One region of the Cytobacillus oceanisediminis genome, then DNA from elsewhere that is predicted to be linked to it. Evidence: predicted binding sites of a transcription regulator. Region 1 holds the regulator's gene; each other region holds the start of a gene.
What was found. Region 1 encodes Rex, which represses fermentation and respiration genes when NADH is low (regulators of the CRP and FNR family bind a similar motif). Its sites were predicted from a motif close to TTGTGAAATATTTCACAA; they were not measured.
Positions count from the first base shown of each region.

Region 2: pflB (formate C-acetyltransferase) is a predicted target of Rex. The motif match lies at 2,367-2,384, and genes of this name have one in related genera.
Region 3: IRB79_RS00965 (L-lactate dehydrogenase) is a predicted target of Rex. The motif match lies at 1,834-1,851, and genes of this name have one in related genera.
Region 4: qoxA (cytochrome aa3 quinol oxidase subunit II) is a predicted target of Rex. The motif match lies at 2,052-2,069, and genes of this name have one in related genera.

Region 1 is NZ_CP065511.1:525,471-529,690, forward strand. It holds gene abc-f (ribosomal protection-like ABC-F family protein) at 1-1,282, opposite strand, end outside; gene moaC (cyclic pyranopterin monophosphate synthase MoaC) at 1,473-1,955, shown strand; gene IRB79_RS02795 (redox-sensing transcriptional repressor Rex) at 1,983-2,627, shown strand; gene IRB79_RS02800 (YdiK family protein) at 2,650-2,853, opposite strand; gene IRB79_RS02805 (CPBP family intramembrane glutamic endopeptidase) at 2,891-3,616, opposite strand; gene groES (co-chaperone GroES) at 3,934-4,218, shown strand.
Region 2 is NZ_CP065511.1:2,697,764-2,701,983, forward strand. It holds gene IRB79_RS13670 (response regulator transcription factor) at 1-894, opposite strand, end outside; gene IRB79_RS13675 (cupredoxin domain-containing protein) at 1,043-1,495, shown strand; gene IRB79_RS13680 (CAP domain-containing protein) at 1,537-2,049, opposite strand; gene pflB (formate C-acetyltransferase) at 2,459-4,220, shown strand, end outside.
Region 3 is NZ_CP065511.1:194,080-198,299, forward strand. It holds gene IRB79_RS00960 (L-lactate permease) at 1-727, opposite strand, end outside; gene IRB79_RS00965 (L-lactate dehydrogenase) at 763-1,692, opposite strand; gene IRB79_RS00970 (hypothetical protein) at 1,966-2,343, opposite strand; gene guaD (guanine deaminase) at 2,570-3,937, shown strand; gene yeiL (transcriptional regulator YeiL) at 4,007-4,220, opposite strand, start outside.
Region 4 is NZ_CP065511.1:2,741,392-2,745,611, forward strand. It holds gene IRB79_RS13880 (CAP domain-containing protein) at 1-228, opposite strand, end outside; gene IRB79_RS13885 (hypothetical protein) at 381-557, shown strand; gene ltaE (low-specificity L-threonine aldolase) at 604-1,635, opposite strand; gene qoxA (cytochrome aa3 quinol oxidase subunit II) at 2,102-3,091, shown strand; gene qoxB (cytochrome aa3 quinol oxidase subunit I) at 3,081-4,220, shown strand, end outside.

The DNA.
Region 1 (4,220 bases):
TCCGGATTTCCTTTTCCGGTTTTAGCGGGTATTCATCCCATAATTCGTTCAGGACTCTTTTATTGCTGGTGAGTTCCGCCTGTTCCTGGTCATAGTAGCCAATTGTCACATTGGAACCATACTGAATCTCCCCAGAAAAAGAAGAGATTTTTTTGATGATGGTTTTGAGCAAAGTGGATTTGCCAATTCCATTTGGCCCTACAAGTGCTATGCTGTCGCCTCTTGCCAGTCGCAGTGAAATATTCTCGCTTACTATCTCTTCATAGCCTATAGCAAGAGAATGAATATTTAAAACCTCATTGCCCGATTGCCGGTCAATGTCAAAGCCAAAAGAAGCTGATTTCTCGTCTCCCAGCGGCCTGTCCATCACGTCCATTCTGGCCAGCTGCTTTCTGCGGCTTTGTGCCCTTTTGGTTGTGGAAGCACGGGCAAGGTTTCTCTGGATAAAATCCTGCAGCTTAGCGATCTCTTCCTGCTGTTTCTCGAACTGCTTCATTTCTCTTTCAAAGTTAGCATCTTTTTGATCCAGATATGAACTGTAGTTTCCTGGGTACTTTCTTATTTGGTTGCGGGAAATCTCGTAAACCTGGGAAACGACCTTATCAAGGAAATATCGGTCATGGGATACGATTAGAATGGCGCCATTGTATCCCTGCAGGTATTGTTCGAGCCATGATAATGTTTCAATATCCAGGTGGTTGGTAGGCTCGTCCAGTATTAAGATATCAGGCTTTGTCAGCAAAAGTTTACCAAGGGCCATTCTAGTACGCTGTCCGCCGCTCAATGATGAAATTTTAGTGTCATATCCCAATGAGCTGAAGTTGAGTCCATGGAGAATGGAACGGATATCTGCCTCATATTGATAGCCGCCATTTTCTTTGAAATCAACCTGAAGCTTGTCGTATTCTTTTAAGATGCGTTCATAGGCATCAGAATTATTTAGGACATCAGGGTCCGCCATTTGTCCTTCAAGGCTGCGAAGCTGTTTTTCCTGCTTCTGCAGATGACTAAAAACAGTCAGCATTTCATCCCAAATGGATAACTCTGATTCCAGGCCGGTATTTTGTGCAAGATAGCCAATTGTTACTTCCTTTGGCTTTATAATCTCACCGGAGTCATATGTCATTTGTCTGGCAATAATTTTTAAAAGGGTGGATTTTCCTGCACCATTGCGTCCTACTAGCGCAATCCTGTCCCTGGTTTGTACTTCAAGCTTTATATTGGTTAAAATGGGATCAGCGCCAAAATTTTTTGCCAGCTGATTGACTTGTAATAGTATCATGTTCTTTCACCTCGGGTATAGAGTAAGTGTAACTCATTCATATATGTTCGGCAATAAAGGAGACAGGACTATAAGCCCTTCTGCAGGGCATTAAATCGAGACAAAAGGCAAATAAATATGTGAAGAACAATACAAAGCACATACAAAGTAACAGAAAAATAGTGTATGATTTTGAAGAGAGGTGTTTTGAATGGCGGATTTTACTCATTTTAATCAAGAGGGCAGGGCAAAAATGGTGGATGTCAGTGATAAACCTGAGACGGCACGGACGGCCATCGCTCAATCAAGTATTGCTGTTAATCAGGAGATATACGAGAAGATAACATCCAACACTATGAAAAAAGGGGATGTACTCGCTGTTGCACAAACTGCAGGCATTATGGCGAGCAAGAAAACATGGGACATTATTCCGATGTGCCATCCGCTGCCGCTTAAGGGCGTGGACATTTCATTTTCATGGAAGGCGGAAGAGGAAGAGTTTGTCCTGATCATTACTGCTTCTGTAAAAACGAAGGGAAATACGGGTGTGGAAATGGAAGCGTTAACAGCCGCTTCTGTCTGTGCGCTGACCGTATATGACATGTGCAAGGCTGTAGATAAAGGAATGGTGATTGGGCCAACCTTTTTAATAGAGAAAACAGGCGGGAAAAACGGAGATTTTAAAAGAAATTAATTCATCATAAGAAATGGGGATGGACGAATGGCCAATGAACCAATTAAGATACCGCAAGCAACAGCTAAACGGCTGCCTTTATATTACCGCTTTCTAAAAAACCTTCACTCATCAGGCAAACAAAGAGTCTCTTCAGCAGAATTGAGTGAGGCGGTAAAAGTGGATTCTGCAACAATCCGCCGCGACTTTTCGTACTTTGGTGCGTTAGGGAAAAAAGGATATGGATATAATGTGAATTACCTGCTGAGCTTCTTTCGAAAGACTCTTGACCAGGATGAGCTGACTAAAGTAGCTTTGGTCGGGGTAGGTAATTTAGGAACAGCTTTTCTTAACTATAATTTCCTTAAAAATAATAATACCAAAATAGAAGTGGCTTTTGATGTTGATGAGAGTAAGGTTGGTACGAAAATCGGAGATGTGCCGGTCCATCATATGGATGACCTTGAAGAAGTTATTGTAAAAAATAATATTCAGGTGGCGATTTTAACGGTGCCGGCACCGCCTGCCCAGGCTATTACCGATCGGATGGTGAATGCGAAAATAAAAGGAATCCTTAATTTTACACCTGCGAGGCTCACTGTGCCAGCCTCGATTCGGATTCACCATATCGATCTGGCAGTGGAATTGCAGTCACTTGTTTATTTTCTGAAAAATTATCCTGAAGAAGTGTAAAAAAAATGAGCCTTTTGCGGGCTCATTTTTTCATTTTATTTTTCATTTTAAAATGCAGGCCAACCATCCGCAGACCGGTGCCAAAATCGAATGTGGCAATTATGATCAGAAAATAAGTAAAGAATCCCCAGGTTTCTTCACGCTGGATATTCTGTATCGCTATAAAAGTGAAAAGGCATCCGAGAAGGATGTAAATAAAGCCTGAAAACAAAGGTGTGCTTCTCATCAAAATCCCCCAGTAAGTTTAAAACTCCACAGCTATGCTAGAAAAAGCTGATAAAGCTCTGCATTTTTTCCATTTCTTCTAACCATTTTTGCATATTCTCCTGATTCAGCTGGACAACCGCAACAAAGGTGTTCATCGCCACATGGGCGAAAATCGGCACAATAATCCGCTTCGTTTTGACATATAAGAAGGCAAAGGTGAACCCCATTGCCGAGTACAGCAGTACATGTTCAGGCTCAAAATGGGCAAGTGCAAAAATGACTGAGCTGATCAGGGCCGATAGGAAGAAGTTGAAGCGCTTATGAAGAGAACCGAAAATAATTTTTCTAAAGACGATTTCCTCAAGGATTGGCCCAATGACTGAACTGATTAAAATAACGATTGGCGATGCTTCAATAATCCGGATAATCTGCTGCGTATTTTCAGACCCCATTTCAATGCCAATCATATTTTCAATGCTTGCAGCAGTAGCTTGAGCGATCAAGGCCAAAAATATGCCCCCTATTGCCCAGCCCACTGAGCTTGCTGCGGAAGAAGCATCCCTATCCAGGCCTCTTTTCATCTCTTTTCTTAATAATAGAAGCGTAATGATCAGTGTAACCGTAAAACTGATGACAAGCCAGTAGGCTACAGCCAGGATTTGCATGTTTTCGGGATTCTGTCCAAGGGCATCTGCAATAAATAACACAAGCGGAACGCCAAACAAACTGGACAGCTGCATGGCAATATAAGCTATTAATATAATCCAATATTCCTTCTTCAAAATGTTATACTCCTTAATCTGAGTGTTGGAAAACAAGTCCTAAAGCCATTGTACTCTTAATAAGGAGCGGGTTTCAAATATCAGCATCAAAGCAGGAAAATACCATGGTTAAAGTGTAGAGTTCCGAAGCATACTTAAGAGGTTGTCTGTGTCGAAAAATAGCGTGTATGGGCGGATGAAATTTTTTCTAAAAAATTTAAGCTTCACCCTTGCAAATAGAAATGAGATTCATTAATATAATAATTGTGTTAGCACTCATACAGAGAGAGTGCTAATAAATAAAAATATTTACATATTATTTGAGGAGGTTGTTTCACTTGTTAAAGCCACTAGGTGATCGAATCATTATCGAGCTTGTTGAAACTGAAGAAAAAACTGCAAGCGGCATCGTACTGCCGGACACTGCTAAAGAGAAGCCTCAAGAAGGTAAAGTTGTAGCTGTGGGAACTGGCCGCGTTCTTGAAAATGGCGAGCGTGTTGACCTTGAAGTTGCTGACGGCGACCGTATCATCTTCTCAAAATATGCTGGTACTGAAGTGAAGTACGAAGGCAAAGAATATTTAATTTTACGCGAAAATGACATTCTTGCTGTAATTGGCTAATT
Region 2 (4,220 bases), 2.2 Mb from region 1:
TGACTTTAGCGCTTCTAAATCAGACTGATTCAGGAAATCAATCCATCTGCTTTGTTCCTCGGGAGTTAAGAATGGATCAATCGAAAGCCACTTAGGCAATGAGTTCTCCTCAATTACCTGATTAAATCCCCTGTAAAAAGTTAACTCCATCAGTTTCCTGTTCGCAAGATAGTGGCTTCTGACGGTTCCGCCGTCCTCCTGACCAGTATAAATGCTGATGGCAATTTGTTCTGCTGATGTTTCCTGCCAATCTCTCATAAATCTGAGGCTCTCCTCTTTCCAGGCCACATCAGATTTTTCAGCAATAATCAAAATCATATCACTCAAAATAAAATAGTGAACTGTTTTTTGGAAAGTATAGCTTTCAAGAAATTTATATAGCTTTGGAAGCTCCAGCGTATTTTCAGTCTTAATTCCGATAGATACAAGTGGTTTAGCCGAATCAGATCTTTCTATAAATAAATCCTGGTAATTGAAGTCTTTTTCAGCTTTCTGACTGGGATTTTGTTCAGCAGCCCGAATAGTCATCTGATTACGCCTATGAATCTTTCTCGCTGATTTTAATAAAATATCTGCTGAAATCGGCTTAAGTATTAAATCGGATACACCCATGTCGATGGCTCTTTTTGCTTGTGAAAAGGTCGCTTCCATTGTTAAGGCAATCAAATCCGGCCCTATGATCTGAGTGGTTTTTAAAAATGAACCATAATTTTCTTCATTTATTAGATCAAGTTCAAAAATCAATAGGTCTGGCTGAAAAGTTTCAAGCTTCTTAATAAGCCCTGATTCATTTTGGGCGGACTCTACTTGCCATGCGTTCATAGAAGATTTAAGAAGCCACTCTATGCCTTTTGTATCGTACTCATCCCGATTGGCCACAAGTACTTTGTACATGCTGCCACATCCTTTTTTAATTCTATTATGAAATAATATTTTGGCAAATGTAAAGAAATTATCGTAATAATCTCAGAAATATTAGACAAGTTATGATGCCCTTCCTGCATATCTATATATGGACAACCAATTAGGAAGGAGTATGAGCATGCCTTTTGTTGTATTAAAGAAACGCAGCATCATTGCATTTGTCATCATATTTTCAGTCATCGTTTCTGCATCAGTATGGTTTTTTTCAAAGTCTGATAGTATGACGGTATTCAACCAGACGGAGGGAGAAAAAGTCCGGGAAATTCACATGGTTACAGGAGAATTTAAAGCCAAGCTGCCTGATGGCAAAGAAATCGAAGCTTATCGCTGGGATCCGGGAACTATTTTTCTGGAAAAAGGTGAAAAGGTAAATCTGAAGATTTGGGGAGTCAATGGAATGGAACATCCATACATCATAGAAGGAACTGATATTAAAGGTGTGGTAAAGAAAGCAGAAGAAACGGTGGTCCCTCTTCAATTTGATAAAGAAGGCGTTTACCGTCTGGTGTGTCTTACTCATCCGGATAAGGATAATAGCGGACCGATGATTGCTTATATTGTAGTAGACTAATGGGAAAAGCAAAAGCACCGGATTATCCGGTGCTTTTCTTCTTACCTCCCAATAAACATCTGTGTCCAGTAATGTCCATAATAACCGCCCTGTGCATATCCCACTCCGATTTCTGTGAAATTGGCTGATAGGATGTTCTTGCGGTGACCTTCGCTGTTCATCCATGCTGTTACAACTTCCTGAGGTGTTTTTTGACCTGCAGCAATGTTTTCTCCAGCGGTTCTGTAAGTTATTCCAAAGCTCTTCATCATATCAAACGGGCTTCCGTATGTAGGAGAGTTGTGATCGAAATACTTCTTATTGATCATATCCTGAGATTTGTATCTTGCCACTCTCGCAAGCTCCCAATTTGATTTTAGAGGCTTTAACCCATATTTTGCCCTTTCCTGGTTTACGAGCTGAACTACCTGCTCTTCCACACTTGTGGTAGCTTTTGATAAAGCAGGAATATTCACCTTTTGTCCAGGATAAATGAAGTTCGGATTTGAAATCTGCCCGTTGGCATTAATGATTTCAGGAACTCCCACCTGATACTTCAGGGCGATCTTCCACATTGTATCCCCTGGCTGAACAGTATGTACTGTTGATGCTTTTGCATCGAAATTGAATCCAAAGACAAGTGCGACAGACAACATTAGAATGAATGAAAGTTTTGATAGTGTTTTCATATTTATATTTAATCAAAATCTCTTATTCTATTAAACAGGTAATTGTTGGCGCTGATTGTAAGAATTTCATGATCTCCTCGTCACTTTTCTTCAAGTTGGATTTTCAATCTCTATATAACAGTTCATAAATACGAGTGGTTTTATAGTACACATAAGCGTTATTAAATACAGTTTTACTATATTTCACAATACGTTCAAAAAGATTGTGATTTATTTCACATTATATCTGTTATATTGAATGTATAGTTAAGTTGTAATAACTGTTATACACATTGATTATATGAGGTGAACGAATATGGAAAGTTGGAATGGCTTTAAAAAGGGCATTTGGACACATGAAATTGATGTTAGAGACTTTATTTTGAAGAATTACTCACCTTTTTTCGGGGATGAATCATTTTTGGAGGGTCCAACAGAAGCTACTTCTTCATTATGGGAACAAGTAATGGATCTCACAAAAAAGGAACGTGATATTGGCGGCGTGCTCGATATGGACACAGAAATCGTCTCAACAATTACTTCACATGGGCCTGGTTACCTGGACCAATATAAAGAAAAAATTGTGGGTGTTCAGACTGACCGTCCGTTTAAGCGCTCTCTTCAGCCATTTGGCGGAGTCAGAATGGCTGTGGCAGCTTGTGAAGCATACGGCTATGAAGCCAGCAAAGATATGGAAAAGATATTTACAGACTATCGCAAAACACATAACCAAGGCGTGTTTGATGCCTATACCGATGAAATGAAACTTGCCCGCAAAGCCGGCATTATTACTGGCCTGCCAGATGCATATGGCCGAGGGAGGATTATCGGTGATTACCGCAGGGTTGCTCTTTATGGAGTTGACCGCTTGATTGAAGCCAAAAAAGCGGATTTGAAATCAACTGCAAGTGTGATGACGGAAGACAATATTCGCCTTAGAGAAGAGATTTCAGAACAGATCAGGGCTCTGGATGAACTGAAGGAGCTGGCAAACAGCTATGGTTTTAATATTTCAAAGCCTGCAGGAAATGCTCTCGAGGCTTTCCAATGGCTGTATTTCGCCTATCTTGCTGCCATCAAAGAACAAAATGGAGCAGCTATGAGCCTTGGCCGTGTCTCGACTTTCCTTGATATTTTCATAGAAAGAGATATCCAGAACAGCATGCTTACCGAGAAGGAAGCCCAGGAACTGGTCGATCACTTTGTCATGAAGCTGCGCCTTGTTAAATTTGCGAGAACGCCTGACTATAATGAATTATTCAGCGGCGATCCTACATGGGTTACAGAGTCCATTGGCGGGATGGCTCTTGATGGCCGTCCGCTTGTTACGAAGAATTCTTACCGGTTCCTTCATACTTTGAATAACCTGGGTCCAGCACCTGAACCGAATTTAACAGTATTATGGTCCAGCAAGCTTCCGGAGAACTTCAAAAAATATTGTGCAAGGATGTCAATAGAAACAAGTTCAATTCAATATGAAAACGATGATATCATGCTTCCTGAATATGGGGATGATTATGGAATTGCCTGCTGTGTTTCTGCAATGGCGATCGGAAAACAAATGCAATTTTTCGGTGCAAGAGCAAACCTTGCAAAGGCCCTGTTATATAGCATTAATGGCGGAAAGGATGAAAAACTTAAGCGTCAGGTCGGCCCTTCCTATGCCCCAATTACCTCAGACATCCTTCAATATGAAGAAGTGATGGAGAAGTTTGATTTAATGATGGAATGGCTGGCAGATCTCTATATTAATACTCTGAATATCATTCATTACATGCATGATAAATATAGCTACGAACGGATCGAAATGGCTCTGCATGACTCCGAAATTCTCAGAACAATGGCCACTGGCATTGCGGGTCTGAGTGTAGCGGCCGACTCACTGAGTGCGATAAAATATGCAACTGTTAAGGCAATCCGTGATGAGAACGGGCTAGTGATTGATTTTATGACAGAAGGAGATTTTCCGAAATACGGCAATAATGATGATCGCGTTGACAGCATAGCTATAGACCTGGTTGAACGGTTTATGAAAAAACTTCGCAAGCATCCGACTTACAGAAACTCTATGCATACGA
Region 3 (4,220 bases), 330 kb from region 1:
CGGTAATGAGTGCTTGAGTGACAGTGTACACACCAGCTGTGATCAGGATTGCCGGTAATATTTCCTTAATTCCTTTAAACCCATCAATGAGCCATATTAATAAAAAAGGAATGGTAAAGTTAATAATCGGCAGTGTCAGTGCTGTCATTATTGACACATCCATGGAAGTGACGCCTTGAATACCGAACGTATCGACAATGCCGACCGGTATTCCGATCGCTCCAAAAGCACCCGAAGCACCGTTTGCAATGAGACAGAGCATCGCTGCCTGTAAAGGCTTGAAGCCCAGTGACACTAACAGCACGGCACAAATGGCAATCGGTACGCCGAAACCGGCAGCCCCTTCGAGAAAGGCATTAAAGCAAAATCCAATCAGCAGAAATTGAATGCGCTGGTCTTGGGAAATCCCGGCTATGCTTCCTCGCAAAATATCGAACTTGCCGGATGCCACCGAAATTTTATATAGCCACACAGCCATGACAATAATCCACCCAATCGGCCAAATCCCTGCCGCAGCACCTTGAATAATACTTCCCGCCGCTTCTCCGAAGGGCAACTTAAAAATAATAAGTGCGATAAAAAAAGTAACAGCTAAATTTAATAGGGCTGCATGAATGCCCTTCATTTTTAATACCGTCAGGCAAAGCAGAAATAAAAGGATCGGGATGGCGGCCACTAGGGATGAAACAGCAAGGTTATGAAAAGGATTGAACGTTTCCACTAACATATGATCTGCCCCTTTGGTTCTAAGATGTCAACTCGTTATAATGCTGAATTTTGAATGTCTTTTAAGGTTTGAATTGATTTGGCAAGCTTCCTTTTTTCATCCTCGGTCAGTGACAGCTCCACAATATTCTTCACACCGTTTCTGGTAATCACAGATGGAATCCCGACAAAGACATCACGATGGCCATATTCTCCTTCTAACAGTGCGCCAACCGGCAATACCACATTTTCATTTCGTAAAATGGCTTTTGTTATTCGGACCAGCCCCATCGCAATCCCATAATAGGTTGCACCTTTTGCGTTAATAATTTCATATGCAGCGTCCCGCACTTGAACAGCTATTTCTTCTTTTCTTTCCTCTGTTAACCTCTCTGCTACGGGGGTTCCGGCAATATTGGCGAAGCTCCATACCGGGAATTGAGAGTCGCCATGTTCACCGATAATATATCCATGGACACTTACGGCTGCTGTATCAAATTCTTTCCCCAATAAATAACGGAATCTGGCAGAATCCAGAATGGTTCCAGAACCAATGACTCTTTCTTTAGGCAGGCCGGAGAATTTCAAGGTTGCATAAGACAATATATCGACTGGATTGGTTGCAACTAAGAAAATGCCATTAAATCCAGAGTCCATAATACTCTCTACAATAGATTTGAAAATTTTCACGTTTTTATTCACGAGATCCAGCCGGGTTTCTCCCGGTTTTTGTGCTGCACCTGCACAGATCACCACAAGAGCGGCATCCTTACAGTCTTCATAAAAACCATATCTAATCGTCATAGCCGTTGGGGCATAAACAATGCCGTGGTTTAGATCCATGACATCTCCTTTTGCTTTCTCTTCATTTAAATCGACAATGACAAGCTCATCACATAAGCCCTGATTTAATAACGCATACGCATAACTTGATCCAACGGCTCCATTTCCTACTAGTACTATTTTGTTTCCTAATGTTACATTCATTTTGATTTCCCCCAATATCTATTTGTGAAACTCTTCACATATTGTTGTTAAAAAAATTCATTGCATTCAATTTAATTTAGGTGATTGTAAATTATGTGAAATAATTCACATATAACTTTAAAAAAATATCAATATAATCACTTGTGAAGTGTTTCACAATAAAAATATATCAATATTTTTGATTTCACGCAAGTTTTTTCTTAAGCTTTTTATAAAATAGAGAAGCGCCAGCCCCTGGTAAGCTGCCGTATAGCGGGGAGCTGGCACTGATCATTATTTCACTAATACTTTTTTACGGACTTCATCCTGAATAGGATTTGTGCCATTCTCCACACCCAGCTCATTCAACCATTTACGATAGGCGATGGTAAGGGCGTCTGACTTCAGATGCAGCTCTGCCTGTAAGTCCAGTGGAAGAAGCTCCGGCTTTTGGCTTTGGACGATATCTAAGTCCTGATAAAAAATCGTATCCTGGAATTTAATAAAAGGCTCATCCGGCATGTCCAGATCATAGTTTCTGGTCAACAGCATAAATGCCTTGGCCTGCTCTTGATCCTCTTGATTGACAGCAAGCAGAATCGTCAGTTCATCATCCGATCCTTCCGTTGTTTTTGTAAAACGGGCGGTAGTCGGATTGAGGATTTCATACACATAGTTAGCATATCCGCCTTTGGAGCGTCCGTCAGGGTTCGGCTGATAGACCGGAATTTTACTAGTAATCCATCATAAGAACCCCCTGTTGGTGTTATGATATCCATATAATCTCTGTTTCTATTAAACAGACCAATAGAAAAAAGCCCAAAGTATATGCTCTCCCCAAACGTAAAAATTTACAATGACTATAGTAGCACAAAACACGAACATTAGGAAGGTGTTTATGAGTAAATATACGTATATTTTTCGTGGAACCGCTTTTTCCAGTCATTCTCCTAAGAAAATAAATATTTTTAAAGATTACTTATTTTTCGTAAATTCAAATGGAATGATTGAAAAAATGGCGGGTCCTGAGCATGAGGACTACCAATCCCTGCTGGCTGCCTATGAGGGACAGGAGAACTTTCACCGCTTAGCAGACGGGCAATATTTCCTGCCTGGTTTTGTGGACTTGCATGTCCATGCGCCGCAATGGGCTCAATCAGGGACAGCTTTGGATATTCCCCTCTATGACTGGCTCCACACATACACATTTCCATTAGAGGCCAAATATGCAGATTTGGCTTTTGCCAAGAAGGTTTATGAAGATCTCGTGAATACACTGCTCGCAAATGGAACCACGACGGTCCTCTACTTTGCAACCGTCCATAAAGAGGCCAGTTTATTATTAGCGGAAATATGTGCTGAAAAAGGGCAGAGGGGCTTAGTGGGTAAAGTCGTCATGGATGATCCTGAACAAAATCCAGACTATTATCGTGATGCAGATGCGAAAACAGCATTAGCCGATACGGAGGAGTTCATTTTAGCCGTGAAGGAGCTGGCCAAAACGGTTAAACAAGGCGTGTATCCTGTTGTTACACCGCGCTTCATACCAAGCTGTTCAGATGAAGCACTGAAGGGCCTGGGCGAACTGGCTGCCAAGTATGATACACATATTCAATCCCACTGCAGTGAAAGTGACTGGGCCCACAGTTATGTACAAGACCGCTTCAGCAAGCATGATGCAGCTGCCCTGCATGATTTCGGATTATTAGGCGAAAAATCGGTGATGGCTCATTGCAATTTCCTTGATGACCATGATGCAGAGCTGTTTGCAAGTACAGGCACTGCAATCAGCCACTGTCCGCTGTCCAATGCCTACTTCGCCAATAGCGTGATTCCAATCAAGCGTTTTATGGCTAAGGGAATCGATATTGGATTAGGGACGGATATTTCAGCTGGCGCGACTCCAAGTCTTTATGATAATGCCAAGCAGGCTGTTGTCTCCTCCAGAATGCTGGAAGACGGAGTAAATCCGGCTCTTCCTGCCGAGGAACGTGGTGTACCGGATTCCCGGATTTCCATCCATGAAGCCTTTTACCTGGCTACTGCCGGCGGAGGAGAAAGCTTGAGTCTGCCTATTGGGCGAATTCAGGAGAACTATGCATGGGACGTTCAAATCGTCGATACGAAAGTACCGGGAGCAAGCCTTCCTATCTTTGCTGAAAATGAAGCGTTACATGATATTTTCCAGAAAATCATGTATCTTGTCCGTCCGGAGCATATTCGGGTAGTCTGGGTGCAAGGGGAAAAGGTTCACTCGCGTTCTTGAGAGCTTGCGTAAATGCCACATGGCTTTTTCCATGTGGCATTTTTTATAGGTGCACAGCTAGCCTTATTCTTACTCATTCTTCAGCACATCAGCAAGCCTGTGCAGTGCGTCCGTCTGCCGGATATGGTAATGGCGCCCTTCCTTCTGCAGGTATCCTTTTTCGCAAAACTGCACAAGAACATGCAATAAGTGGCGATAAGATACCCCTAAAAAATCACAGACGGTCACATGCTTTTCCTTATAGGCCTCCCCATCAGCGGTTTGCAGGATGAAATCCGCCAGC
Region 4 (4,220 bases), 2.2 Mb from region 1:
GTAAGAATTCGGGTCAATGGTGAGATAGCCATTATTTACACGCTGCAATTCCAGAGGTGCTGCTCCCCGTCTTTCTCTATCCACATTCACATTATTTGTATTGCTTATTTCCTGGAGATCTTCCCCTGTCAAGGCCCCGGAATCCATTCCTTGCTCTGCGTTATTATTACATGCCGCGAGCATGAGAATCAGGAAGAGGCCAAGCAGAAAATTTTTCTTTAAGTTCATTTTTCAATTCTCCTTTAGAAAGTGTTATTTTAACTTTCTTATCATATGGAGTCAGTCATAAAGTATAGGTGGAAAAATTGAGAAGTCATCGAGAGAGAACGTAAACATTGTTTGGCATATCTTATTGATAAAGATAACAAGGAGGGATTTCTTTGAGGCAATATATAATTACAGGCATAAATGGTGCACATTATTATGGATATCCTCAGATGCAGTATGGGCCCTGGTGGCAGCCTATTCATCAAGGCTATCCCTATCACAGCATTTGGCATCAAAGTCATTATCATTCCCAGCATTACACTGCTGTTCCGATGCAAAGAATAATTTGAAACAGAAAAACGCATGTTTAACGGAGAACATGCGTTTTAAATCTGATTATAAAGTTTGATCAGCTGTTTTTTGAATGGCTTTTATTGCATGATCAAGTTGGAGCTTAGTCACGTCATAGTGAGTGACAAAACGCACATAAGAGGGTCCAAAAGTTCCTGAAAGTACGCCTTCAGCTTTTAACCTATCAACAAATTCAGATGAATTCATTTTAAGATTTTTTACATCAGCGACAATGATATTCGTATCCACTTGATTGACGATTTCAATGCCTTTGATTTGTCCAAGTCTCTGTTCAAGATATTGAGCATTTTCGTGATCCTCGGCTAAACGCTCTCTCATATTCGTTAATGCAACCAGTCCGGGAGCAGCTATGATCCCAGCCTGGCGGAGTCCTCCGCCCAATCTTTTGCGCCATTTTCTTGCTGCAGCAATAAATTCCCTGCTGCCTGCAAGAATGGAACCCACTGGAGCACCGAGTCCCTTTGAGAGACATACTTGCACAGTATCGCATTGTTTAGCCAATTCTGAAGCCGGCAGGTTTAATGCTGCAGCAGCATTAAACAGTCTGGCACCATCAATATGTACGGGAATATTATTCGTTTTTGCAATGCTGTAAATTTCTTTCATATTATTAATAGGTATTACGGCTCCGCCAGCTCTGTTATGAGTATTTTCCAGACAAATCAATCCTGTTTCCGGATAATGCTGATCTTCTCCCCTAATGGCATACTCCACTTCTGAGGGATTCATTGCACCTCGTGACCCATTTAGCGTCCTTGTCTGGACTCCGGCAAATGCGGATGAAGCACCGCTTTCATAATAAAAAATATGGCTTTCTGCTTCGAGAATAATTTCATTGCCCGGTCGGCAGTGTGTTAAGATGGCAATCTGGTTTCCCTGAGTGCCGCTCGTTACAAACAGAGCTGCCTCCTTACCAAGCACCTCAGCAGCGGTCTCTTCCAATTTATTGATTGATGGATCCTCTCCATATACGTCATCCCCAACTTCTGCTTCATAAGCAGCTTTCCTCATTTCTTCAGTTGGCTTTGTAACTGTATCACTTCTTAAATCAATCATACCCTCACCCTGTCCTTATCTATTTTTAGTCCATGTTACTGTACTATTCAGTATTTTTCAACAAAGGGAGAATGAACATTATTCATTCATTAATTATTGCATTGAAGTTTTTATTGGAGATTTTTTACTAGAGGATAAAAGTAAAATCAGAAATTTAGGGTGGCGCATTAAAGTTCAAAATTTGTTCAAAAGTTGTTTTTGATGATCAAAACCTTGCAATAATGCTATTTGTGAAAAATTATCAGTTGTCCAAATCACTTACATTTATTTCCTTCCCACTTTTGTCACAACTTTTCACATTTGCTTATGTTAATATCATTTACACAGTGATAACTAAGTTAAATAAAGGTTTAAAGGATGTTTATGTTTACCAGCTATATATTTTTTTGGCATCTTTGTGAAAACCCGCACATTATTTGTGAATTATTTAACAATAGTTTTTGTCAAAAAGGAGATGAAACATCAGATGAAGAAAATGCTGCTCTCTTTAACAGCTCTATTGCCCTTAATGGTTCTCAGCGGCTGTAATATGGTTGTATTTGAACCTCAGGGCCCCGTTGCAAGAAGCATAACCGAATTAATTAACTGGTCCCTGATCTGGATGCTTCTTGTCGTTGCAGTTGTATTTGGATTATTCGGCTACATTGTCTGGAAATACAGGGAACGACCTGAAAATAAAGATTATGAACCCCCGGAGGAGCATGGCAGTACACTCCTTGAAATTATCTGGACCGGGATTCCGATATTAATTGTCATTGCCCTGACAATCCCGACAGTAAAAACTCTTTATGCTCTGGAAGAAACACCAAAGGGCTATGAAGAAAAAGAACCTATTACAATACATGTAACATCTGCTGACTGGAAATGGATCTTCAGCTATCCTGAAGAAGGCATTGAGACAGTGAACTATGTAAATATACCGGAAGATACGCCAGTTCTCTTTAAGATGACATCTGCAAGCACCATGCAATCTTTCTGGGTGCCAGCTCTTGGCGGACAAAAGTATACCATGCCAAAAATGGAAACAGAATTGTATCTTGTTGCAGACAACCCTGGATCTTATGAAGGCCAGAACACGAACTTTAACGGCCGAGGATATGCGGATATGAAATTTGAAGTGCTTGCACAAACCCAGGAAGATTTTGACCAATGGGTTGACGACGTTAAGGATACAGCTCCCAAGCTAACGGAAGATGAGTATGAAGGGCTGCTGAAGCCTACTCATTTAGGAAGACTGACATATTCCAATACTCATTTAGAATGGGTCAATCATGCTGATCCAAATTCGAAGGCTTATACAAATCCTGAGCTCTACAGAGGCCATGGATATCAAGGTAAAACTTTCGAAGAAGATGACAATTATAAAAATGAGAATCCAAACGTAATTGAAGGTCATGGCGAAGAAGAAAGCCATGATAGTCAAGAAAACCATGGAGGTGACCATCATGGGCATTAAATGGGATGAGTTTTTTATTACTGGGGACCCCCTTATACTAGGTTCACAGATTGCTATTTTATTAACAATGATTGGTGCAGTCGCTGGCATCACTTATTTAAAAAAGTGGAAATACCTTTGGACAGAATGGCTGACTACAGTTGATCATAAAAAAATCGGTATCATGTATATCATCTCCGCAGTATTGATGTTCTTCCGCGGCGGGATGGACGGCTTGCTGATGAAAGCTCAGACAGCACGCCCTGAAATGGAATTTCTGAATTCCCAGCACTATAATGAAATCTTTACAACACACGGCGTTATTATGATTCTTTTCATGGCTATGCCGTTTTTGATTGGATTAATGAACGTAGTCATTCCGCTGCAGATCGGTGCGCGTGACGTTGCCTTTCCACAGCTGAATGCTCTAAGCTTCTGGCTGTTCTTCAGCGGAGCTATGCTATTTAATATTTCCTTCGTCATCGGAGGATCGCCTGATGCAGGCTGGACATCTTACTTCCCTCTTGCAGGCAAGGAATTCAGCCCGGGAATCGGCAATAACTTTTACGCAGTCGCACTGCAAATTGCTGGTATCGGTACTCTAATGACAGGTATAAACTTTATTGTCACGATTTTGAAAATGAAAACAAAAGGCATGACATTGATGAAAATGCCGATGTTCACTTGGACTACCTTTGTAACATCCATTCTGATTGTGGCTGCTTTCCCAATTTTCACAGTTGCATTGGCATTGATGACATTCGACCGTCTGTATGGAACACACTTCTTTACAGTATCAGGCGGCGGAATGGATATGCTTTGGGCTAACCTATTCTGGCTATGGGGACATCCTGAGGTTTACATTGTTGCCCTTCCTGCTTTCGGGATTTTCTCAGAAGTTATTGCAACATTCTCAAGAAAATCTTTGTTTGGATATAAATCAATGGTATTTTCCATCCTTGGAATTGCGCTTTTAAGTATGGTTGTATGGGTTCACCATTTCTATACAATGGGATCAGGCCCTGCAGTTAACTCTTTCTTCTCCATCACGACGATGGCGATAGCCATACCGACAGGAGTTAAGATGTTCAACTGGCTGTTTACGATGCGTAAAGGCCGCATAAAAATTACTTCCGCCATGCTTTGGGCA